Thalassospira sp. TSL5-1: one gene and its partner. The protein of the gene in region 1 binds, or shares a complex with, the protein of each later gene. Links are inferred from orthologs where the notes say so. Each region holds a gene or a part of one and is shown in the gene's direction. Other genes may lie near its edges.

Evidence for each region.
Region 2: the proteins of LF95_RS06205 (region 1) and dnaN are in contact, whole or in part, in a solved structure (PDB 1OK7), measured with the Escherichia coli proteins. The link is inferred for Thalassospira sp. TSL5-1 from one-to-one orthologs.

Annotation. Positions count from the first base shown.
Region 1 is NZ_KV880637.1:1,308,098-1,316,352, reverse strand. Bases 1-2,906 are described here. They hold LF95_RS06205 (DNA polymerase IV), read left to right. Parts: upstream 1-709; coding sequence 710-2,104; downstream 2,105-2,906. Other genes in these bases: LF95_RS06195 (MFS transporter), read right to left, coding at 2,437-2,906; LF95_RS06210 (EAL domain-containing protein), read left to right, coding at 1-501. Also shown: more of LF95_RS06195, read right to left, coding at 2,907-3,723; LF95_RS06190 (glutathione S-transferase family protein), read right to left, coding at 3,742-4,434; LF95_RS06185 (substrate-binding periplasmic protein), read right to left, coding at 4,623-5,480; LF95_RS06180 (hypothetical protein), read left to right, coding at 6,028-6,747; single-stranded-DNA-specific exonuclease RecJ, read right to left, coding at 6,890-8,255. UniProt on the Escherichia coli protein: Poorly processive, error-prone DNA polymerase involved in translesion repair and untargeted mutagenesis. Copies undamaged DNA at stalled replication forks, which arise in vivo from mismatched or misaligned primer ends.
Region 2 is NZ_KV880641.1:153,495-169,495, reverse strand. What follows is about bases 5,103-8,063. They hold dnaN (DNA polymerase III subunit beta), read left to right. Parts: upstream 5,103-6,004; coding sequence 6,005-7,123; downstream 7,124-8,063. Other genes in these bases: recF (DNA replication/repair protein RecF), read left to right, coding at 7,186-8,063; LF95_RS20685 (hypothetical protein), read left to right, coding at 5,658-5,960; dnaA (chromosomal replication initiator protein DnaA), read left to right, coding at 5,103-5,642. In the rest of the region: LF95_RS20715 (MFS transporter), read left to right, coding at 1-268; LF95_RS20710 (TSUP family transporter), read right to left, coding at 408-1,211; mutM (bifunctional DNA-formamidopyrimidine glycosylase/DNA-(apurinic or apyrimidinic site) lyase), read left to right, coding at 1,377-2,219; LF95_RS20700 (enoyl-CoA hydratase), read left to right, coding at 2,440-3,216; rpsT (30S ribosomal protein S20), read left to right, coding at 3,368-3,628; more of dnaA, read left to right, coding at 4,125-5,102; more of recF, read left to right, coding at 8,064-8,346; gyrB (DNA topoisomerase (ATP-hydrolyzing) subunit B), read left to right, coding at 8,373-10,832; LF95_RS20665 (transglycosylase domain-containing protein), read left to right, coding at 11,325-13,256; LF95_RS20660 (transglycosylase domain-containing protein), read left to right, coding at 13,719-15,731; argE (acetylornithine deacetylase), read right to left, coding at 15,937-16,001. UniProt on the Escherichia coli protein: Confers DNA tethering and processivity to DNA polymerases and other proteins. Acts as a clamp, forming a ring around DNA (a reaction catalyzed by the clamp-loading complex) which diffuses in an ATP-independent manner freely and bidirectionally along dsDNA.

The DNA of each region.
Region 1 (8,255 bases):
ACCACCCGCGAATTTGAACGGTTTGACGAAATTGTGCGACGCAACTGGCCGGGCAATGTCATTCTTGAATTTAACCAGGTTGACCTGTTTTCAAACCTGGAAACCTATTTGCGCCTGCGCGATGAATTCCACGAGCGCGGCTATCGCGTGCTGATCGATAATCTTACCGTGGAATCACTGTCATTTGTCGATCGCAAAAGCCTGAAGGCGGATTTTATCAAGGTCGCCTGGCGCGAAGAAATGACCGACACGGTCATTCGCAAAAAATACAGCGAAATGGATACCCTAGTGCAACAATCCGGGCGTGAGCGGGTTATTTTGTGCCGGTGTGATACCCCAACGGCCATCCGGTTCGGGCAATCGCTGGGCATTACCCTGTTTCAGGGGCGATATGTGGATAATATGGTCGCCCGTACCCGGCGTGCCAAAAACGCTAATAAATCGCCCGCAAAACCGGCGAAACCGGCAAAAACACCGCCACCGCGCAAACCGCAGGCATAAAACACGATCTTCTTTCCTGCATCAGATGCTGTTCTCGCCATCCGGTTCAGCCGGCTTGGGCGCGCATCGGTCCTGTCAGTTACTGGCAGGAAGGCGATAAATCTTCTTTGCAGGAAACGAACAAAAGCAGTACAAAAACGGGATGATTTACGCAATTTGTCCCCATTGCCGGCATAAATGGCGCCCGCAGGTTTTGGCGGCGCACGACATGCCCTGCCCGCAATGCGGACAAAAACGCACCATCAACCACGCCGAACTACCGGAGCTGCAAATTGGTCATCTCGATTGCGATGCCTTTTATGCCTCGATCGAGAAACGCGACCGGCCGGAACTGGCAAATCAGCCGGTCATCATCGGGGGTGGCAAGCGCGGGGTGGTTTCGACCTGCTGCTATATCGCCCGCAAATTTGGTGTTCGATCCGCCATGCCGGCCTTCAAGGCGCGCGAATTATGCCCGGATGGCATTTTCCTGCCACCCGATATGGCGAAATACCAGCGCGAAGGCATGCGCATTCGCGACATGATGCGCGCGGTAACACCGATTATCGAACCGCTTTCGATTGACGAAGCCTTTATGGATTTGACCGATGCCTATGAACGCACGGGCCAAAGCCCGGCCGAAAATCTGGTGGCGCTGCAGCAACAGATTTTTCGCGACGTTGGCATTACGGTATCGATTGGCCTGTCTTATAACAAGTTTCTGGCAAAAATTGCCTCGGATTTGAAAAAGCCGTTTGGATTTTCCCTGATCGGTCAGGCAGAAGCAGTTGAATTCCTGTCTGACAAGCCGGTGCGTATGATGTGGGGGGTTGGCCCGGCTATGGAGCGCAAACTGCACCAGGACGGCATTACAACCATCGGGCAGCTGCAAAAACTCGACATCCATCAATTGCAGGGGCGTTATGGCAGTATTGGCAAACGATTTTTCCACTTTTCGCGCGGGCAGGATAACCGACAGGTCGAAACATCGTCGGAACGCAAAAGCCTGTCTTCGGAAACCACCTTTAGCGACGACCTGGCTGATCTGGCATCGCTTGCGGATATTTTAACCCGCCTGGTCGAACGAGTGGCACGCGACCTGGATCGCAAACGCATTGCAGGCCATACGGTGGTGTTAAAGCTGAAGACCGGCGATTTCAAAACCCGCACCCGCAATATGCGCCTGACTTACCCGACCCTGAAACAGGATGTGATTTTGCAAAGTGCCATGACCCTGTTGCAACGCGAAATTGACGGCACCAAATTCCGCCTGCTGGGTGTCGGTGTTTCCGACCTGTTTGACGCCGATGCCGCCGACCCGGACGACCTTTTTGCGCCATCGTCACAAAATGCCGCAATCGACCGTAACGGTGAAAACAACATAGCCCCTAAAAGCAGCCAGAATGATGATGCCGCATCACCGACGGCAAACGCTAACACGGCAACGATAGATGCCGCTACCTCCGCACCTCCCACGGCACATATGGAAATGACACCTGACATGCAGGCGAATTTCCGCAATGATTTTTTACCGCGCCCCAGTCTTGAGCAAATCCGGGAAAGTTTGACCCGCCCCTATCGCAAACAGGTTAAACCACCGCGCCAGCACAAATTTCCATTCTGACCGAAAATTTGTGCACGCATACCCGCAAGACCATATCACGGCAACAGAGTCGCGAATCCGGAAGAAAGAATTTTATTCAAACCCTTGAAAAATAGTCCGAAAACAAAAAATCACCTGACCCGTATGGGAAAGGTGATTGGTACATTTCCAGTAAAGGAAATGGCGTCCCCTAGGGGATTCGAACCCCTGTTGCCGCCGTGAAAGGGCAGTGTCCTAGGCCTCTAGACGAAGGGGACGCAGCGCGTTAACGAGGCCGGTTTTTAGCGATTGGACCGGTCAAGGTCAAGCGGGTTTTTTGCCCTTGTGACGTTTTTTTTAATCCCTTCCCATTTTTAGCCGTTTTTTGCGGCTTTCCCGGCCCTGCCCCCAATCATAAATGCCAGCCCGGCAACGCCAAGGCCGATACCAAGAAAGGCAAACATCCATTGATAGCCCAATGTTGCCGCATCGGCCGGATAATGACCGATGATCATTCCCGCCAAACCCTGCAGCACGAAAAGCCCGCCAAAGGTGGCAAGGTTCACCGTTGTCAGCGCACGCCCTACGAGGTGCGGCGGCACTGCAGCACGGCTTGCGGCATAGTTAAGCGTGGCACAGCTGCCCAGAAAACCGTGTGCCATCATTAAAACGGCCGCCAGCCAGACATGACTGGCCCCAAACAGCGCCTGACAGATCAAAAGTGCGGTAGAAACAAAAACCGAAAACAGAATAAGCGGTCGCGCCCGCCCCCCCATAATCCGCGAGACATGCCCATAACAGGGCGGGCCAAAAATCATGCCAATCGTCATGCCCAGCAAAATATTGCCAACCTCAACCGGGGAAAGATGAAAAACATCCTGCAAATACGGCCCGCCCCACAGGCCCCGGACCGTCAGAATCGTCGGATAGGCAAAAAAGCCCACCGCCACCAGCAACCACATTTGCCGGTTTTTCCAAACCTCCATAATGCCCTGCAGGACTTCGCGCATGCTTTCGCCCCGACGCGGTTGCTTGCGGCGCATATGGGGCGGTTCGTCGCGCACCATGATAAAGGTCAGCACCACGGAAAGCAGGCTAAGCCCCGCCAGCCAGAAATAAACCCCGCGCCATCCCTGATATTCGATCAGGGCGGCCAGCGGTGTTGCCGAGGCCAGAACGCCCAACAGGCTAAGCGCGACAATAATACCTGATGTTGCAGCAAATTTTTCAGGCGCAACCCAGCGCGACGCACAAACCAGCGTCGCCATAAAGGCAGCGGCACAGCCCATGCCGATAATCCCCTGCCCGATCATAAGCCCGGTCACACTATGGGCGCTGGCAAAGACGATAACACCCAGCACGGTCATGATCATCATGATGCCATTGGTTTTACGCGGGCCATAACGGTCCAGCATTACACCAACGGGAATTTGCATCAGGGCAAAGGCAAAATGAAAACTGCCGGAAATAAGGCCTAGCTGTTCGGGCGTAACACCCAGTTCGCCCCGAAGCGAGTCCGCCAGCAGCGCCTGTGCAGAACGATAAAACTGGCTGAGTGAAAAGGACATCAAAAGCGGCACAAGAACCAGGACAAACGCAAGTTTGCCCTGGCCCCGTTCATCGCGCGCTGATGTCACATCTGTCTGATTTTTTTCTGTCATCCTATCGGAATAGGATGATCAGGCGCGCTCCGCAAGCCTGCCCGCAAGGTAACTGGGTGTATCACCGTTATACGTTTTCTTTTGCAGGTAGGTCAGGAACTTGTCGCGGAAGCCATCAATGACGGAATTGATCACACTATCGCGCGCGACCAGGGCTTCGGCCCAGGCCCGGATTTTCGGATAACCCGCCAGATAATCTTCGCCCAGCGCCTCTTCGACAATCAGAAGGCGGGTAAAAACGGGGGCCCAGGCGGCATCAATCAGCGAAAATGTATCACCATTAAAAAATGTGCCTTCAATCTGGCCCTCTACCGGCTTGAAACCCTTAATCAGGGCATCCCGATGGGTTTGATACTCTTCCCCGGTTTCAGCCATCATCATGCGATAGGCATTCATCAGCTGATTGCCACCCACTTCGATCCAGGCACGATTTTTTGCCTTTTCAAGCGGATCAGCAGGATGGATCGACGGCGGATTGATTTCATCGAGATATTCGTTGATCACGGCACTTTCAAAAAGGACTTCGCCCTTTTCACGCAGGACCGGCACCTTGCCCAATGGGGAAATTTCCAAAAACCAGTCCGGCTTGTTGGCAAGATCAATATAAGTCAGGTCAAATTCGACATTTTTTTCAAGAAGCGTGATAACTGATCGCTGAACAAAAGGGCACAGATCAAAGCTGATCAGTTCGGGTTTGCCGGTGGCTATCATCGGGCTTTCCTATTTGTTGCATCATCCAATAAATCCGATACTGCCATTAAAATAGAAAAAGAACGACTATTCGCCAATCACGGCAACAAATATCGCGTCGTGCAACGCCTAAACGCGCCACATGTTTACACCGTTAACAACTATTAATAACCTACAGGTGAATATAAAGCACTACGCTTTTTACGGGCCTAATTTAACAGGGAAAAGCTTGTTTTACGTGGGCCATAAAGGCTGGATGACTTTACGCCATAACGTCGCTGAATTTGGTCAAAAACGCCATTGCGACGCAATTCGTTCAGCGCCTGACGCCAAGGCAACACCACCGTTTCCGGGGTTTTCGCCGAAAATGCCAAGTAAAAGTCGTATTTTCCCAAGGGCAAAGCCGCCTTGACTTCCGATGGCGACACGCCCAGTTGGCGACTTTGGCTAGTCACCACAAGGTCCACCGTTTCCCACAGCGAAATGCGCCCACTTAACAACATTTTCAGGCCCGTATTCGGGGCATAAAGCGGCATCACATTTTTAAATCCTAGCGCACGCAAGGCCCGCTCGGATGCACTTCCCGCATTTACCCCGATAGCAGGTACATTGCGCGCATCCTCCATCGACTGGATATGGAGGGGACTGTCTGCTAATTGATAAAAAGCCGTTTCACTGTGCGTGATCGGGCCAACCCACTTAAATTCGTGCTCGCGTTCAGGTATCCTGACCATTGAAAACGCGGCAGTATAGGGATCACGGTCAAGTATCGAAAGAACCCGCTTCCAGGGCATCATCTCGAATTTTCCGTTATGACCGACCAAACGGGCCATCGCCGATACGACTTCGGCCCCAATGCCCGTAAACCCGTCTTCTGTAAGATAATTAAAAGGTGGCAGGTTCTCGGTATAAATACGAACCGATCTCGCCGCACCTATGTAACCTTCTTCACTGACATGGCCCGCCGCCTGCTGCGCAGATGCAAAAACCGGGGCACATAATAAAAAAGCAAGCGCGATGACCAAACTGACAACGCGGGTTCCAAGACCCAAGCCACTGTAAGACATCAATTAAATACCATGTCTTAAATATTGCACTGGGCTAAAAGGGAAATCTGTCTGGCGCATATCGAGTGTACTCCCAAATATGTGCTTTCAGGAAATTCAACCCGAAAAACACTATTCGCAACAAAAATACCTCGTACTCCCAAGGACTTGTTGATTGCCAGCAACGCCAAACATCATCTACTCTACTTGGCTTGCAATACTGAAAACAACAGGACCAATTTCAACGAATAAAATCACCGCGCAATTGTTCTCATCTTAAAGCATCACAAGCAGACAAAGATCAGGAAGCGTCTTTATTTTTTTTACTCAATAGTGAACGCCGGACTAAACTTTGTCCGCCGTCACTATACTATCGTTTTATTGCCACTATCGCCGACTATACCGGCCTTTAACTCGAAAAAAAGTCAACAATAGTTGAGCATGAAAAAGACTTATAACGAAAAAATTCGACATTCAACCAAAAAATTTCGCGGTGCGTTTATTTCGCGCCAAACGAGAACTTTAACCAAATCAACCCTTGCCCCTTTCACTATCCAGGACGATGGAAATGGCAAATGATAGCCGTGCCACGACGTTACCCGTCCTGAGCCCCGCCCTTGGCGAACGCATCCGGCATGTTGTCGATATGTTTGATCGAAAAAAAGACGCCGCAGAGGTCGCCGGTGTGATCCCGGAACAATTAAATCGCTGGTGCCAGGCAAAATCCGAACCGCGATTTATCGGCATTGCCCGCCTTGCCAAGGCAAAAGCCGTGCGACTTGAATGGATCGTTACGGGCGAAGGGCCGGTTTACATTCATGCCGGACAATCCCTGTCTTCCCCTCCCCATCCGCAGCAAGACGCGGCGGAAAATAGCACTTATCCGGCGCACCACGGTCCCGTGGAGCTAACGCGCCAACACACCCAAGACTTGCAAGTGGACCTGGCAGAAGACCACCTGGATACGACAGAGGTATCCGCGCAAAAAAAAAGATCGTACCAGACAAAAAAAACGCACAATTCGCGTGTTTTGGAAAACAGCTCAACCGAAATAATATTTAGCAACTACAGTTTGCTGTCCGCCATTATTACCGGCTTTCTGATGGCAGAAGGCGTTGATAACGCAGGCAGGATCACCCAGAGCATTCTGGCAACCTATCGCGATATCATACATGTGCTTGGACATGAGCCTGAACAGGATGAAACCGGCAATCTGATTGCCCAGATCGTTTCGGCCATTATCCGCCAGCATGCTGCTGCCCCCCATCGCGACCCCACGGAAACCTAGCGATTTGGCCGACACCCTACAGTGGGGCAAAACCAGGCCAGACTTCCTCGGAGCCCCCTAGCGGAGCCCCGAGAGCCCAGAGCCATTCATCACGGCAAAACACAGCCGGCATGCAACCAGCATCAAGCATCGGCGCGCTATTTCAAAGCGCGGCTGGATCAGCCACATCATCAATCATAAGCTGCACGCCTTCCCGGCCCTGCCATGTATCGCGGCGCAAATGCCCCAAAACATGCAACGGTCGCCCGCCATGACGCAGCAATCTCTGGCCCATGTCATTATCCAGGCAGCGAAAGGCAATGGCTTTCAAACGTCCCTTGCCGTTGCTACCCGTTAAAATGCACCGCACATGATCCGCACCAACCACATCGGCCTTCACAATCCGGCACTCGGTAAACACAAAACGCGGTTCGGCATTGCCTGCCCCAAACGGGCCCATGCGTTCAAGCGCATCAATCAATTCAACCGTTGCCCCCATTGCATGAAGGGCACCGTCAACCGTCATGGTCGGGCGAATATTGTTTTCGGCAATCAGGCGGGCAAAGCGGCTTTCCAGGAAATCTTCAAATTCGGCACGTTTTTCCGGCTCCAGGGTAAAGCCCGCCGCCATACCATGCCCACCCCCATTAACAAGCAACCCTGCCTGACGGGCCGCAATAATCGCCGCCCCCAGGTCGATACCCCGCACGGACCGGGCAGACCCCTTATAAACACCATCGACCTGCCCCATAACAAGGGCGGGAACGTGATAGCGGTCCTTCAGGCGGCTGGCGACGATGCCAATCACACCTGGATGCCAGTCTTCCCCCCCGACCAGCACCATCGCCCCGATGCGGTCTTTTTCCTCCACCATGCGAATGGCTTGATCAAGGACATAATCCTCAATCGTTTTACGCTCACGGTTAAATTCATCAAGCCGGACGGCAATGGCGCGCGCCCTGGCATCATCATCCCCTGACAACAGGGCCGTGCCCAGCCCGGCCTCGCCAACACGGCCACCGGCATTCACCCGCGGCCCCAACACAAAACCAAGATGATAGGCGCTGGGCAGTTCGTTCACCCCGCCAACATCGGCCAGGGCGGAAATTCCGCAATTGCTCCGCTGGCGCATGACCTTAAGGCCCTGGGTCACAAACGCGCGGTTCAACCCGCGTAACGGCACAACGTCGCAAACCGTGCCCAATGCCACCAAATCAAGCCACACGCGCAAATCAGGCGGGCGGATCGTACGTTTCTGAAAAAAGCCGCTTTCGCGCAATGTCCGGCACAGCGCCACCGCCAGCAAAAACGCCACACCAACTGCACATAAATCACCCATGCCGCTATCATCATCCAGCCGGTTGGGATTAACCACCGCAACGGCCTGTGGCAATTCCGGTTCGGCAGCGTGATGGTCCACGACAATCACGTCCAGGCCGGCATTGGCCACCTCGGCCAGCGGGGCATAGGCGGTCACACCACAGTCAACCGTCAGCACCAGCCCCGCCCCACGCCGTTTAAGGTCCAGC
Region 2 (16,001 bases), on another replicon or contig:
TGCCCTGGTGTCACCCTTGCAAATTCGCGTGGTGAATGAAGCAACAGGGGCGCCGAATTTGGCATCTACCATTAATCAGGGGGCCTTTAACCTTGGCAATGCGGGCGGCGCGTGGCTGGGGGGCCTCGCGATTAATGCCGGTATCGGTTATGCCCAAATTCCCTGGATTGGCGCATTGATTGCAGTGGCAGCCCTGATGCTGGCGGTTTTTTCCTATTTGATGGACCGTAAAACCGAAATCGACCCGCAAGCGGCCATTGGCGCGTAAGCAAGCATGCTTTCAGCCTTGTTGTGCCTTTGACGGGGGTGTTGGGCAGGCAAACGAAAATGGCCCGCGGCAGATTAAATGCCCGGGCCATTTTGTTTGGCTGAATACTTGCGAAAAGCTGAAACGGGGGGGATGGTCGTTAGCAGAATGCCAGCCCAACCGCGCGAAACGACGCGCCGATTTGGTCGCCATATTGGTCAATGATCAGTTTGATCGAAATGGCGATGGAGACAAAAACCAGCAGCGGGCGAACCAGCCGCGCACCGACCTTCATCACCATATGCGAGCCCAGCGTTGCCCCGATCACCTGGCCAACCGCCATTGCCAGGCCAATTTCCCAGACGACTTCGCCGCCGACAATAAAGGTTGCCAGGGAGGCGACATTGGCGGTGAAGTTTAAAACCTTGGTGTGCGCGGTGGCTTTGGTCAGGTTGTAGCCCAGCAGGGCGACAAAGGCGATGGAGAAGAAAGACCCGGTACCGGGACCAAAAAAGCCGTCATAAAAACCAATGCCAAAACCGGCAGTAAAGGCAAATAGGGTTTTGCCGATTTTTTGCTGGGCATCAATGTCGCTGGCGCGCGGGGAAAACAGGAAATACAGGGCAATCGCAATCAAAAGACCCGGCAGCAGCGTCATCAACAGGCCAGGATCGAGCATCTGAATCAGGGTGGTGCCCAATATCGAACCCAGCAGGGTCAGGATAATGGCCAGCCCCATTTCACGTGGATTGACCAGGCCGCGCCGGGCGAAATTAAGGGCAGCGGAAAAACTGCCACAACTGCTTTGCAATTTGTTGGTTGCCAGGGCCTGGGTGGGGGTGATGCCGGCCCATAACAGGGCGGGAATGCAAATAAGGCCGCCACCCCCGGCAATTGAATCCACAAACCCGGCAATCAGGGCCACGGCAAACATGATCATTAAAAGATCGACACCAAATTCCATGCGTATATTCCGCCAATAAAAGCTATAAACTTTGAAACAGGGTCAGCATAAGCCATTCTGTTTTTTGTGCTATTTATAATTTGTCATCGTAACAATCTGGCATTTGTGCCTGTTGCCGATTACATAGTGGGTCCTATTGATCCCCAACGCCGTGACGAGGTTGTGATGCCTGAATTGCCAGAAGTGGAAACAGTTTGTCGGGGGCTTGCCCCGGTTATGGAAGGGCGGGTTCTGGCTTCGGTCGTACAGCGGCGCCCCAACCTGCGCACCCCGTTTCCCGAAGATTTTGTCGCAAAGCTGACAGGGCGGCGCGTGGATCAACTGACCCGGCGGGCCAAATATGTGTTGGTTTACCTTGATGACGGGCAGGTGTTGCTGGTGCATTTGGGCATGTCGGGCCGCATGACGGTGATTGAACCGCAAAATGACGTCGATATGCCCGAGGCAGGCAAGCATGACCATGTGGATTTTGTCATGGATAGCGGCGTTTTGGTGCGTTTTAACGACCCGCGCCGGTTTGGCCTGATGGCGTTAACCAACGTAGATGCGCTGCCCAATCATCCGATGCTGGCAGGTATTGGCCCGGAACCTTTGGGCAACCAGTTTAATACCACCATGCTGGCCGAGGCCCTTGCCAAACGCAAAAGCCCGATTAAAACCACGCTGCTCGATCAGCGGCTGGTGGCCGGGCTTGGCAATATATATGTCTGCGAAGCCCTGTTTCGATCCCGGATTGATCCGTTGCGCCTGTCAAACAGCCTGACGCGCGACGAAATTGACCTGCTGTATCGTGAGATTCGCATGGTACTGGAAGATGCCATTCGCGCCGGTGGGTCATCCCTGCGCGATCATCGTCAGGCCAATGGCGAATTGGGTTATTTCCAGCATAACTTCCGTATTTATGGCCGCGAGGGTGAACCCTGTATCACCCCGGATTGTGATGGCACCGTGGGCCGTCTGGTGCAGGGCGGGCGTTCGACCTTTTATTGCCCGCTTTGCCAGCATTAGGGACTGATCCTGGCTTTATGCGGTGCGCCACGGGATGTACCGTTGTTTCAAAACCTTCGCTACGTTTGCAGTTGGCTTTGCAGGACTGCTTTAACGGGTGGCCTTGTGGGGTGTTTCTTGCCTCGTGGGTATAAAATCGGTAAAACAGTATGTAATTATGGTTTCAGGCGGTGGATTGGTCAAAACCGGTCGAAACATCGTCATTTGAAAGGGATATTCCATGACTTACGAAAACATCCTGGCCGAAGTTAAGGGCAATGTCGGCCTGATCACGTTGAACCGTCCCAAGGCATTGAATGCCCTTTGCGATGCCCTGATTGCCGATTTGGCTGCGGCCTTGGATGAATTCGAGGATGACGAATCGGTTCGGGCCATTGTCATTACCGGGTCGGAAAAGGCCTTTGCTGCCGGGGCCGACATCAAGGAAATGATCGATCGCGATTATATGGATGTTTATAAAGCCGACTTTATCACCAAAGGCTGGACCCGGATGGCGGCCTGCCGCAAGCCGACCATCGCCGCGGTCAGCGGATTCGCCCTGGGCGGTGGCTGTGAACTTGCCATGAGCTGCGATATCATGATTGCGGCCGATACCGCAAAGTTTGGTCAGCCGGAAATCACCATTGGCACGATTCCCGGTGCCGGCGGCACCCAGCGTTTGACCCGTGCCATTGGCAAGGCCAAGGCAATGGAAATGTGCCTGACCGGGCGCATGATGGATGCCGAAGAAGCCGAGCGTTCCGGCCTTGTGGCCCGTGTTGTTCCCGCCGACTCGCTCATGGATGAGGCGATGAAACTGGCGGAAAAGATTGCCTCCTTCTCGGCCCCGGTGGCGATGAAGGTGAAGGAAAGTGTCAATAAGGCCTTTGAAATGACCCTGGCCGAAGGCCTGATGTTTGAACGCCGCGAGTTCCATTCGACCTTTGCGCTGGAAGACCGGGCCGAGGGCATGAAGGCCTTTGGCGAAAAACGCAAACCCGAATTCAAGCATCGCTGATGCCGGTTTGCCGCGAGATTCGGTCAATCGACTCGGAAAGCGCGGAAAAACGCGGATAATAGCGGTATCGGGGGTTGACGGCTTGTTGGCAGGGAGCTATAAGCCGCGCTCCGAATTACGTAACATTTTTGTTTTAAGAGACAGGTTCGCAATGGCTCATCATAAATCGGCCAAGAAGCGCATTCGCCGGAATGAAACTCGCGCCGCAGTTAACGGTGCGCGTATCAGCCGCATTCGCACCTTCGTCAAGAAGGTCGAAACCGCGCTGCAAGCTGGCGACAAGGATGCCGCTCTGGCTGCGTTTAAAGTTGCCGAGCCGGAACTGGCGCGTGGTGCGCAGCTCGGTGTTCTGCACAAAAACACCGTCGCTCGCAAAGTTTCGCGTTTGTCCGCTCGCGTCAAAGCGCTTTAATTTTATCCTTCGGGATGGCGAGTCGAAGGCCGCGTTTCTTGCGCGGCCTTTTCGCTGCCGGAATTCCAGGAATTCACCTTTCGTTCTTTGGTTGCGAAAGTGAAAAAGTCCCGCAATTCCGCGAACGTTTTGGGGGCGAAATCCTTTTAACGTTCTGTTAAAGATCGCCTTGCCTGATGCGGGACGCATCAGTACAGTGTTTCGACTTCGATCGCGGTTCCATATCGCGACTAATGAAGAATGAAAAACAAGGGCGCGAGTACGCTTCCATTTTCTAGTAGCAAGACGGGCGTGTTGGTCAGTTTTCGGTCAACGCGGCAATGCTTTGTATTTTGTCGTGTCCGGCAGTGCGTTTGGAAACTGGCGTCGGGATTTTAGTCAATAGCGGGGAAAGGTCTTGAAAGTGCAGCACGCCTTAAGGGGAGCACCATTTGGCGCTGATAACTCAGGGAGCAAGACTCCCGGTCGCCAGCAGGCCGCACTCGAAGATCATGTCATGACCACCTGGAAGATTGTTCGCGAAAAACTGCGTAGCGAGTTTGGCGCTACGGCATATCGATACTGGCTTGATCCAGTTGCCCTGATCACGGTTGAGGCCGGTGTGGCCCGCCTTGGCGCACCCAATCGGGCGATGCGCGACTGGGTCTCTCAGCATTATCTGGATCGCATCCAGGCCTTTTGGCATGCCGAAGATCCCAATGTTCATTTTGTCGAGGTGGTGGTAGCCGCCCCGGATTCGGGTAGCGATTCTTCTGCCTCTTCCTCCGCTTCCGCATCCTCTGCCGCGCCGCGGCCGGTCTCGACAAACCCGGAGGGGAGCCGTGCCCCTTCCTATAATGAACCGGCAAAGCAGCATCCGCGTTATACCGCCGAGAATTATGATGCTCCGGGCAGCCGTAAGGCGCCGTGTCATCCGGCCCCGGTTTCAAACGGCTTTCAGTCGGCATCGTCTGCCGGGCGGGGGGCGATTGGCAGCATGTCCGATGATGGCATCAGTGCCGCCCTGGACCCGCGTTATACCTTTGATAATTTCGTGATCGGCAAGCCGAACGAATTTGCCTATGCCGCCGCCCGCCGTCTGGCCGAGGCCGAGTCCGTTCCGTTCAATCCGCTGTTTTTGTATGGTGGTGTTGGTCTGGGTAAAACCCACCTGATGCACGCCATTGCCTGGCATATTCGCCGCACCCAGCCGCACCGCACGGTGATTTACCTGTCGGCTGAAAAATTCATGTATCGTTTTATTCGGGCGCTGCGCGATAAAAACACCGTGGATTTCAAGGACCAGTTCCGGTCGGTCGATGTGCTGATGGTCGATGACGTACAGTTTATTTCCGGCAAGGATTCCACCCAGGAAGAATTTTTCCATACCTTTAATGCGCTGGTGGATCAGGGCCGTCAGATCATTGTTTCGGCCGATAAATCGCCCTCCGACCTTGAAGATATTGAAGAGCGTTTGCGTTCCCGTCTGGGGTCGGGCCTGGTGGCGGATATTCACGCCACCACCTATGAGCTGCGTTTGGGGATTCTCGAATCCAAGGCCGAACGCCAGCGCGTGGAACTGCCGCAGCGGGTGATGGAATTTCTGGCCCACAAGATTACGGCGAACGTTCGTGAACTTGAAGGGGCGCTTAACCGTGTGATCGCCCATTCCCAGCTTGTCGGTCGCGAGATTGGCCTGGAGATGGTGCAGGATGTTTTGCACGATGTGCTGCGTGCCTCCGAACGCCGGGTTACGATTGAAGAAATTCAAAAACGCGTGGCGGAGCATTTCAATATCAAGGTGTCCGACATGCACTCTGCCCGCCGGGCCCGTGCGGTGGCCCGTCCGCGCCAGGTGGCGATGTATCTGTCAAAGCAGCTGACCACGCATTCCCTGCCGGAAATTGGCCGTAAATTTGGCGGGCGTGACCATACCACGGTGATGCACGCGGTACGCAAGGTCGAGGAACTGCACAAGGCGGATCCGTCTTTGTCCGAAGATATCGATTTGCTGCGTCGTATGCTGGAAAGCTGACCGGATGGCGCGACTGTGATTCGCTTAAAAAACGGCAATTGGCCAGATCAGGCTGATTGCCGTTTTTATTTGAGTGATTTCGGCGTTGTGATTGCGTTTTTTGCCTATGTGCGGGGTAATTTTCGGGCGGCTTTATTGTGGTTTGGCGTGCTGAAAGCCGCAGAAAACCGCGCCTGTGATTTCTGCGCGTTTTTAAAGGCTCGACTCCTTTCAATCGCTTGGTTTTTTGCACTAAAAATCCTTCGGTTTTGGGACTGCCATGTTATAATGCGCCCAACCCAGCCAAAAGGGGTGGGGGTAAGTCGAAAAAATGAATAAAAATCAATTCATTAAGTAACTGCAGACAGACGGATAGGACGGGCATGAAGCTGACCATCGAACGCGCGGCTCTGTTAAAATCTCTCACACATGTTCAAAGTGTGGTCGAACGGCGCAACACCATTCCGATTCTGTCCAATATCCTGCTGCGGGCCGAAGAAAATACCCTGTCGCTGACCGCAACCGATATGGACCTGGAAGTTATCGAAACCACCACGGCGGAAGTTTCCGAACCCGGTGCAACGACAACACCTGCGCACACCCTTTATGAAATCGTGCGCAAATTGCCCGAGGGTTCCCAGGTGCAAATCACCCTTGAGCCGGGGGCGGGTCGCCTGACCCTTTCGGCGGGGCGCTCAAAATTCAATCTTGCCGTTCTGCCGGTTGATGATTTCCCGGTGATGTCTGGTGGCGACCTTCCGGTCAGCTTTGGTTTGGCGGCTGCCGAACTGCGCGGTTTGATTGACCGTGCCGAATTTGCCATTTCCACCGAAGAAACCCGTTATTACCTGAACGGGATTTATTTCCATGCCGCCGATGCCGAAGGTACCAAGATTTTGCGTGCCGTTGCCACCGACGGACACCGCCTGGCCCGCATCGAAGCCCCGCTGCCTGATGGCGCGGAAAACATGCCGGGCGTGATTGTGCCGCGCAAAACCGTTGGCGAATTGCGCAAGCTGATTGATGAAACCGGCGAAGCCGTGGATATTGCCCTGTCGGATACCAAAATCCGCTTTGGTTTTGGCAAGGCGGTTCTGACGTCCAAGCTGATTGACGGCACCTTCCCGGATTACGAACGTGTTATTCCGGCGGGCAATGACAAAAGCCTGGATCTGGAATGCAAGCCTTTTGCCGATGCGGTTGACCGTGTTTCGGCGATTTCGATTGAAAAATCCCGTGCGGTTAAGGTTGTCATGTCTGGCAACACCCTGACCCTTTCGGCCTCCAGCCCGGAACACGGCACGGCATCGGAAGAACTTGAAATCAATTACGATTCCGATGACATCGAAATCGGTTTCAACTCCCGTTATCTTCTCGACATTGCCAAGCAGGTCAAGGGCGATACGCTTAACCTTCTGATGTCTGACGGGCAGTCGCCGACCATTCTGCGCGATACCGATGACCTGTCGGCATTGTATGTCCTGATGCCGATGCGCGTCTGACCCGCGATTTCCTTGTTGTGGCTTTCCTTGCCCATAATCATGACCGGCAAGACGGTGCGCCCATGATAATACACCGTCTTGCTGTTTCCCGTCTCGATCTTGGCGATTTTCGCTGCTATGCCCGGCTGCGCCTGGATATCGACGCCGGGCCGGTGGTTTTGACCGGACCAAACGGGGCGGGGAAAACCAACCTTTTGGAAGCCGTGTCGCTTTTGGCCCCGGGCAGCGGGTTGCGGCGGGCAAAATTGGGTGAAATCAGCCGCAATGTGCCACCCACCGATGATGGTGCCTTGAGGGCCTGGGCGGTAAGTGCCCAGCTTGAAACGCCAGACGGGCAATATCAGGTGGGTTCTGGACTGGACCCGTTGGCCTTGCGCCAGGGACGTGAACGCCGGGCGGTTAAAATTGATGGCGAAGCCCAGCGCGGGCAGGCGGCCCTGAGCCGGGTTTGTGCCGCGGTTTGGCTGACACCGCAAATGGACCGGCTGTTTTTGGATGGGCCATCGGCCCGTCGGCGGTTTTTGGATCGGCTGGTATACGGCCTGGACCCGGACCATAGCAGCCGTGTTGCCGCATTCGAGCATGGCCTGCGCAGCCGGGCCAAACTGTTGAAGGCCGGCAAGGCGGATGACAAATGGCTTAATGCCATCGAGGATTCGATGGTGCGCCACGGCATTGCCGTTGTGGTGGCCCGTGCAGATTTGCTTGAACGTCTGGTGCGGGCCGGGACAATGGCGGTTGGGGCGTTTCCGGCAGCACGTCTGGCGCTGGCGGGGGACCTTGAAAACTGGCTGGAGAAATTTCCGGCTGTTGAGGTTGAAGACCGCATGCGGGCTGCCCTGCGCGACGGGCGGGAACGTGATGCGATGTATGGAGGTGCCGCTGTCGGGCCGCAAAGAAGCGATCTGATGGTGTGGCATGAAGCGAAAAACCAGCCCGCGGCACAATGCTCGACGGGCGAACAAAAGGCGCTTTTGCTGTCAATCGTGATGGCAAATACGCGCCTGCAAAGCCGGGCCCGGGGTGCGGGTCCGCTTTTGTTGCTAGATGAAGTGGTCGCCCATCTTGATGCCGAAAGGCGGGGGGACCTCTTTGACGAAATCGTGGCGCTTGGCGTTCAGGCCTGGATGACAGGTACGGACCGGGCGCTTTTTAATGGTCTGATCGGGCGTGCGCAGTTTTTAAGGGTCGAAGAGGCCCGCGTAACACCCGATGAGATTTGATCTGTGACTGCCGAGGTTGTGACGCTATGACCAACGAAACAGAAGCCCCGATTGCTGCCGGAATTGACCCGGAAGAATACGGTGCCGAATCCATCAAGGTCCTGAAGGGCCTGGAAGCGGTGCGCAAGCGGCCGGGCATGTATATCGGGGATACCGATGACGGAACCGGTCTGCATCACATGATCTATGAGGTGGTTGATAACGCCATTGACGAAGCCCTGGCCGGTCATTGCGACCTGGTGCTGGTGCAGCTCAATGGCGATGGGTCGGCAACGATTCGTGACAATGGCCGTGGTATTCCGACCGACATCCACAGGGAAGAAGGCGTTTCGGCGGCCGAGGTCATCATGACCCAACTGCATGCCGGTGGTAAGTTTGACCAGAATTCCTACAAGGTTTCCGGTGGTTTGCACGGTGTGGGTATTTCGGTGGTGAATGCTCTGTCCACCTTGCTGAAATTGCGCATCTGGCGCAACGGCAAGGAACATTACATGGAATTTTCCGGGGGGGATGCGGTTAAGCCGCTTGAAGTGGTGGGCGATGCGCCGATCATGGAAGATGGTAAACCGCTGACCGGGACGGAAGTGACCTTCTATCCCGATGCCGAAATTTTCACCATGACCGAATTTAACCTGCCGACCCTTGAGCATCGCTTGCGGGAACTGGCATTTTTGAATTCCGGCGTGTTCCTGACCCTGCGCGATGAACGCAGCAGCGAGCCGACCGAAATCAAATTGCATTATGAAGGCGGGATTCGGGCGTTTGTTGAATATCTCGACCGTTCCAAAACCCGGCAGATCGAAGAACCGATCAGCATTGTTGGTGAAAGAGAGGGCATTACCGTTGAAGTTTCGCTGCAATGGAATGACAGCTATCACGAAACCACACTGTGTTTTACCAACAACATTCCCCAGCGCGATGGCGGTACGCATATGGCCGGTTTCCGTGCCGCGCTGACCCGCCAGATCAACAATTACGCCCAGGAAAGCGGGATTGCCAAAAAGGAAAAGGTTGCCTTGTCGGGTGATGATGCCCGCGAAGGTCTGACCTGCGTTATTTCCGTCAAGGTGCCAGACCCGAAATTCTCGTCCCAGACCAAGGACAAGCTGGTGTCGTCCGAAGTGCGCCCGGTTGTGGAAAATGTCGTGAATGACAAGCTTTCACAGTGGCTGGAAGAGCACCCGCAGGATGCCCGCAAGATTGTTGGCAAGGTTGTTGAGGCGGCCACCGCCCGCGAAGCCGCGCGCAAGGCTCGCGAACTGACCCGCCGTAAAGGGGCGCTTGATATTTCATCCCTTCCCGGCAAACTTGCCGATTGCCAGGAACGCGATGCGTCCAAAGCCGAACTGTTCATCGTGGAGGGTGATTCCGCAGGTGGGTCGGCCAAGCAGGGGCGTGAACGTGGTTTTCAGGCGATTTTGCCATTGCGCGGTAAAATCCTGAACGTGGAACGTGCGCGTTTTGACAAGATGCTGTCGAGCCAGGAAATTGGCACGTTGATTACAGCACTTGGTACCGGCATTGGCCGGGATGATTTTAATATCGAAAAAATCCGCTATCACAAAATCATCATCATGACCGACGCCGACGTCGACGGTGCGCATATTCGCACACTGCTCTTGACGTTCTTTTATCGTCAGATGCCGGCATTGATCGAACGCGGTTATCTTTATATCGCCCAGCCGCCGCTTTACCGGGCCAAGCGGGGCAATTCTGTTCAGTATCTCAAGGGTGACCGCGAGATGGAACAGTATTTGACCGCGCAGGGCACCGAGGATGCGGTACTAACCCTTGCCAATGGCACCCAATATGCCGCAGCCGACCTTATTCGGATTGTCGAACTGGCGCGCAAGGCAAAGGGGCTGCTGGAACCGCTGTCGCTTAAACTGCCGATTTCGGTGTTGGAACAGGCCGTGTTGGCCGGGGCGCTTAACCCGGCACTACTTGATGATGATCAAAAACGTCTTGAGTCCGCCCAGACCCTGGCGACCCACCTTGATACCCTGGCCGAAGATTTTGACCGGGGCTGGAAAGGCGAGGCGCCGCTCGATCAGTTGGTGGTCTGGCGGATGATGCGTGGTGTTGAAGAACGCTATGTGATTGATGCCAATATCCTGCGTTCCGCCGAAAGCCGGGCTTTGGCCGGGCTGATTGGCGAACTGCGCGAGATCTTTGAAGAAGGATCGGAATTTGGTGCCAAAGACAAGGTCTGGAAAATTCACGGTCCGGTCGACCTGGTCAATGCGGTGATGGAATATGGCCGTCGCGGCATTGCGGTTCAGCGGTATAAAGGTCTGGGTGAAATGAACCCCGATCAGCTTTGGGAAACCACGCTCGACCCGAATGTTCGCTCGCTTTTGCAGGTGAAAGTCGAACATGCCGATGAAGCCGAAGAGGTCTTTTCGACCCTGATGGGCGACATTGTCGAACCCCGTCGTGATTTCATCCAAAGCAACGCGCTGAAAGTCGCCAATCTTGACGTTTGATGCGGAAGGAAACCTCTTGTGAGGTTTCTGCGATCTGCTGAATGTGATGGCCCTTTGCCATGTATGGTGAAGGGCCATTTTTTTGTTTGATGTGATGCCCGATATTGAGAGCTGAACAGATAGTTCAGCATCCATCAAAAGGCAGCGAGAGGTCACTTTGTATCGGGGATCGCAAGGTTTTAAGGTCATCGGGGCGATAATCGACATTATCAGTAAAGACCAATGTAACCGGTGCCAGAATGCCGGGATAAATCACCTTTGTGTCATCCAGCAGCAAAGATTGATGGGATTCGGGAAGGCGTCAGCCAGAGGGCAGTGATGCCACCGCAAGGGAGCCAATATACTGAAACGTCACGATTTACGCCAATATGCCGGTTTGACCTGGAGCATGGTGGTAATGGTCAGGGTCTGCTACCATTTATTAAGCCATTGAGCGTTTACTCGAAAAAGCAAAATAAACCGGCGATATAAGCGGATTGGGCAGATTGGGACGTGGACGAAAATAAACAGGCGAAAAAAAGCGGCGTTGCGGCCGCACAGGCGGCCGTCAAGGAAATTGAAGAACGGGAACGACGTGAAATTCGTCGCCGCAAAAGACGTATTATGCTGGCAATAACAGCCGTTATTTTGCTGCTATTGGCAGGTGGGGCGACTTTACTGACCTTATCGATTCGCAGTCAGCTTGATTTCAGCCGCAAGGCGGACCGCAGCCCCAGTGTGCAAATTGCCGATTTTGATGGCACCATCATGACAAATGTTCAGGGGCATTATAGTCAGGATGTGTCGCTTATAACCTTTCCCAAACGATTGCAGCACGTCTTTATTGCCGCAGCAGATCCTGGTTTTTATCACCATTTTGGCGCGGGTTTCAGCGATGTAATGCGTATTCTGTCTGGCGATGCGGCACCGGGTTCCACCATAACCATGAAGGTGGCGCGCAGTTTCTTTCGCATGCCGGGTTCCGGTACGATCCGAAACGCCGAGGAAATGCTGGTTGCCTTGTGGCTGGAAGCGCGTTTTGACAAGGATACGATCTTGCGGTCCTATCTGGAACGCAGTTATGTCGGGTCCGGTATTTTTGGTATTACGGCGGCATCGCGCCTTCTCTATGATGTTCCGGCCCATAAAATGTCGTTGCATCAGGCGGCTGTTCTGGCTGTAGCGATGAATGATCCTGCCAATCTTAATCCATTGCAGTTTCCCAAGGCATCGGCCCAGGCTGCCAATATGGTTTTGCAGAAAATGGAGCCCGACGATACCCTGACGCCAGCGCAAATAAACGCCCTGATGCGCGATGTTCCCCAATTGGCACCGCGCGCCCCGCGTGAAGAAGGGCAAGCGCAATACGTGATTGATCTGGTGATGGATGAAGTGGCCCGGCGTGTGGGCTATACCAGCACGGATTTGCATGTTGTCACCAGTATTGACCGTGACCTGCAGGAAATGGCGCAAAGTGCGGTTAACGAGGTTAGCCGTGTGCGCCTTCAGCCGCGCGGCGCGGATCAGGCCGCCCTTTTGGCGATCAGCCCGGATGGCCGGGTGCGAGCAATGGTGGGCGGCACGCAGTATGACCCGATCTCGCGCAATCGGGCGTGGAATGTCCGGTATTTTCCGGGGCGGATGATTAAAATTTTGCCCTATTATTACGCCCTGAACGACAACCCGGACCCAGCCCAATGGGTGCCCGATACCCGCAAGGAAGTGGAAGGCTGGAAACCGGTGAACCCGGACCGGCAATATCGCGGCCAGGTTCCCCTGCGGGATGCCTTTGCCCGTGATGTTAATACCGTGCCGGTGGAACTGACACATAAATTTGGCCTGGAGAATATGCGCGACTTTGCCCGCAAAGTCGGCATTAGAAGCCCGCTTTCCAGGGATATTCGCTCCGTGGTTGGACTTGACCCGGTGACGCTGCCAGATATTGCCCGCCTGCATACGCTGTCGCTCAATGGGGGGATTTCGCCTGATATTACCCTGATCAACGAGATCCGATCGACTGCAGAGGGGCAACCGTTGTTATATCAGCGGGTTGCGCGTGGACATGACAAGATGTTGACCGATGAAGCAATGCTGGCGGTGAACAGTATGCTTGCCGGTGTAACAGACCCCCAGGTACGCCTGGATCGGCCTTTTGTGGGGTTCGGGGCGCGTGCCGGGCGGGGAAGTGATGCGTGGTTTGCCGGCTTTACCGCCGATCTTTATACGGTTGTGTGGGTGGGCAATGATGATCGGAGCCCGGCCCAGGCCATTCGCCCGGATGTCGAGGTGGCATCACTGTGGCGGTTATTCATGCTGGATGCCTCGCAGGGCTTTTCGATTCGGTCGGTGGCGCGCGGAACCAGCCAGCGCCTGATCGAACAGGATGGTGTGACCGATATGTGGAAACGCCACTGGGTTGATCCCAATCCGCCGCTGCAAAATTAACCCGTAGCACCATCAAACGGATTGACGTGCTGTTTTTGCCCTTCGTCATCCTGCCCTGTTGCGCTGGCAGCGGGGAACACTCTAATTGTTCAAATTTTAGATCATCCTGTCGATGCGTGTGTTAAACTCTTTCGTGTTTTGGGGTAAGGGGGGCTGTGGATGGCTCGGGCTTCTGGTTGATGGGGCTCGCCTGTCCGGACAGTGAATATCTTCAAGACATCAAACAGTGATTATGCGATGAAGGCCATCCGGTTTTGGTATCGGCCTTGGATCAGTATGTAAATTTTTGATGCTGCCATCCTTGGCGCGGTGCGAAACAGCCTGTCTGGTTTTGCTGTAAGCCGGGCCAGTTGGCGATGATGTGCCCTGCCGGGATATTGCATGTGCATGTGTTTCTTTGGGGGGCCTGTCGTGACGGGCTTTTATGCCTGTTGGCGATGAATTCAGGTTTTGAGGACGATTGTGGCGAAGCGACCAACCCGTAACACTTCCACGCCGCCCCGCCGACGGGCACCGCGTAAAACCGGTGGAGGTTCATCACCGCGCGGGCGTGGACGCAGGCGTGCCGGGCAGAAAAAATCCTTTGGTGGTTTTTTGCGGGCTTTTGTGCCGCGCCCGATGATGCTTGCCCGTGTCATGGTGGTTCTGGCGATCTGGTCGGCGGTGTTGTGCGGCGGGCTTGTCGCCTATTACGGCTATGATTTGACCAGCAAGATTGATTTTAACGTCGCCACCCAGCGCAAACCGCTGGTGCGCATCATGAGCATCGACGGGGTTAATCTGGCCAACTATGGCGACCGTTATGGCCGCCCGGTGGAAGTGGGCGATTTGCCCGATTATGTCGGGCAGGCCTTTGTCTCGATTGAAGACCGCCGGTTTTACCAGCATTTTGGCATTGATGTGATCGGCATTGCCCGCGCTTTTGTGCAAAATATTTGGCGCGGGCGCATTGCCCAGGGTGGCAGTACCATTACCCAGCAGCTTGCCAAGAACCTTTTTTTGTCGCCCGAACGCAGCTATGGCCGCAAGATTGAAGAGGTTTTGCTGTCCTTGTGGCTGGAGATCAAATTTAGCAAACGGCAGATCCTCTCGTTATATCTGAACCGCATTTATTTTGGCTCCGGGGTCTATGGTATTGATGCCGCCGCCCGTCAGTATTTTGGCGTCGATCCGCGCCGTTTGTCGCTGTATCAGGCGGCCGTGCTGGCCGGGTTGCCCAAGGCGCCGAGCCGCTATAACCCGCTGATAGCCCCGAGGGATGCGGCAAAGCGGGCCAATCAGGTGATTGCGGCCATGCTTGATACCGGCGCCATTACCGCCCGGCAGGCACAGGCTAATCACTTTGATCGCGTTACAACATCCTCGGCCTCTGGTCGTGGCGGGCCGAATGTGCGCTATTTCACCGACTGGATTCTGGATCGCGTGACCGATTATGTCGGCTATCACGACCAGGATATGGTGGTGTATACGAGCCTTGATTCCAATTTGCAGGCTTCGGCCGAGGATGCGGTAAACCGTGTGCTTGATAGCCGGGAAGCCGACCGGCGCAAGGTTTCGCAAGGCGCACTGGTTGCCATGACACCCGATGGATCGGTGCGGGCCATGGTAGGCGGCAAGAACTTTTTCCAAAGTCAGTATAATCGTGTTACCCAGGCGAAAAGGCAGCCGGGGTCGGTGTTCAAGCTGTTTGTCTATTTGGCCGCGCTGGAAGATGGCATGCGCGCCGATGACTGGATGCGTGATGAACCCTATAGTGTCAATGGCTGGAGCCCGCGCAATTTTGACCGCCAGCATCACGGCACCCTGTCGTTACGCGATGCGGTGGCCTCGTCCAATAACGTGATTGCCGTTGAAGTGGCGATGAAAACCGGGCTGAACCACGTTATCGATATGGCCCATAAACTGGGGGTGTCGTCGGACCTGCCTGCCGAACCCAGCCTGGCACTGGGGACCAGTGAAGTGTCCCTTTTGGAAATGACAACGGCTTATGCCGTGGTCTCCAATGGCGGCTTTAATATCATTCCGCATGCGATTACCAAAATCGTCGGGCAGAATGGTGAGATATTGTATGAACGCGGGGGCGGTTATCTGACCCGCGTTCTCAACCCTGTTACGGCGGGGGAAATGAACAATATGCTGGCGGCCGTCATGGCGAAGGGTACGGGCAAAAACGCCCTTTTGGACCGGCCGGCGGCGGGCAAAACCGGCACTACATCGGATTATCGTGATGCCTGGTTTGTCGGCTATACCGCAGACCTGGTGGCCGGGGTGTGGTTGGGCAATGACAATGGATCGCCGATGGAAGAGGTCACCGGTGGTGGCCTGCCAGCTGAAATGTGGAAATCCTTTATGCTGCATGCCCATCAGGATTTGCCGGTACGATCGCTGGGCAAGGCAGCCTCCATGCGGGCCATTCGCATGGGCGAAGATGACAGCTGGAAAAAATTCAATTCCGGTTTTACCGGCAAAAATTAGCCGGCAAACGAGCCAATTTCATAAAAAAGGGCCGGATGCCAATGGGAGGCAATCCGGCCAAGGGAAGGCATTGCAGGTTTCGGAAGGGAGTTGTCCGAAACCCGTAGGAAGGCCTTGACGGTGCATTAATCCGGGGGGCACGCGGGGAGAAGTGCGTGAGATCAGATTAATGGGGTGTCACAATGTCAAAGCCTGGTCAGACGGTTTATTCAACCGCCTGAAGACCCAGCTTTTCCAGGAAAGCCAGGCATTCGTCGAGCTGGGAGATCT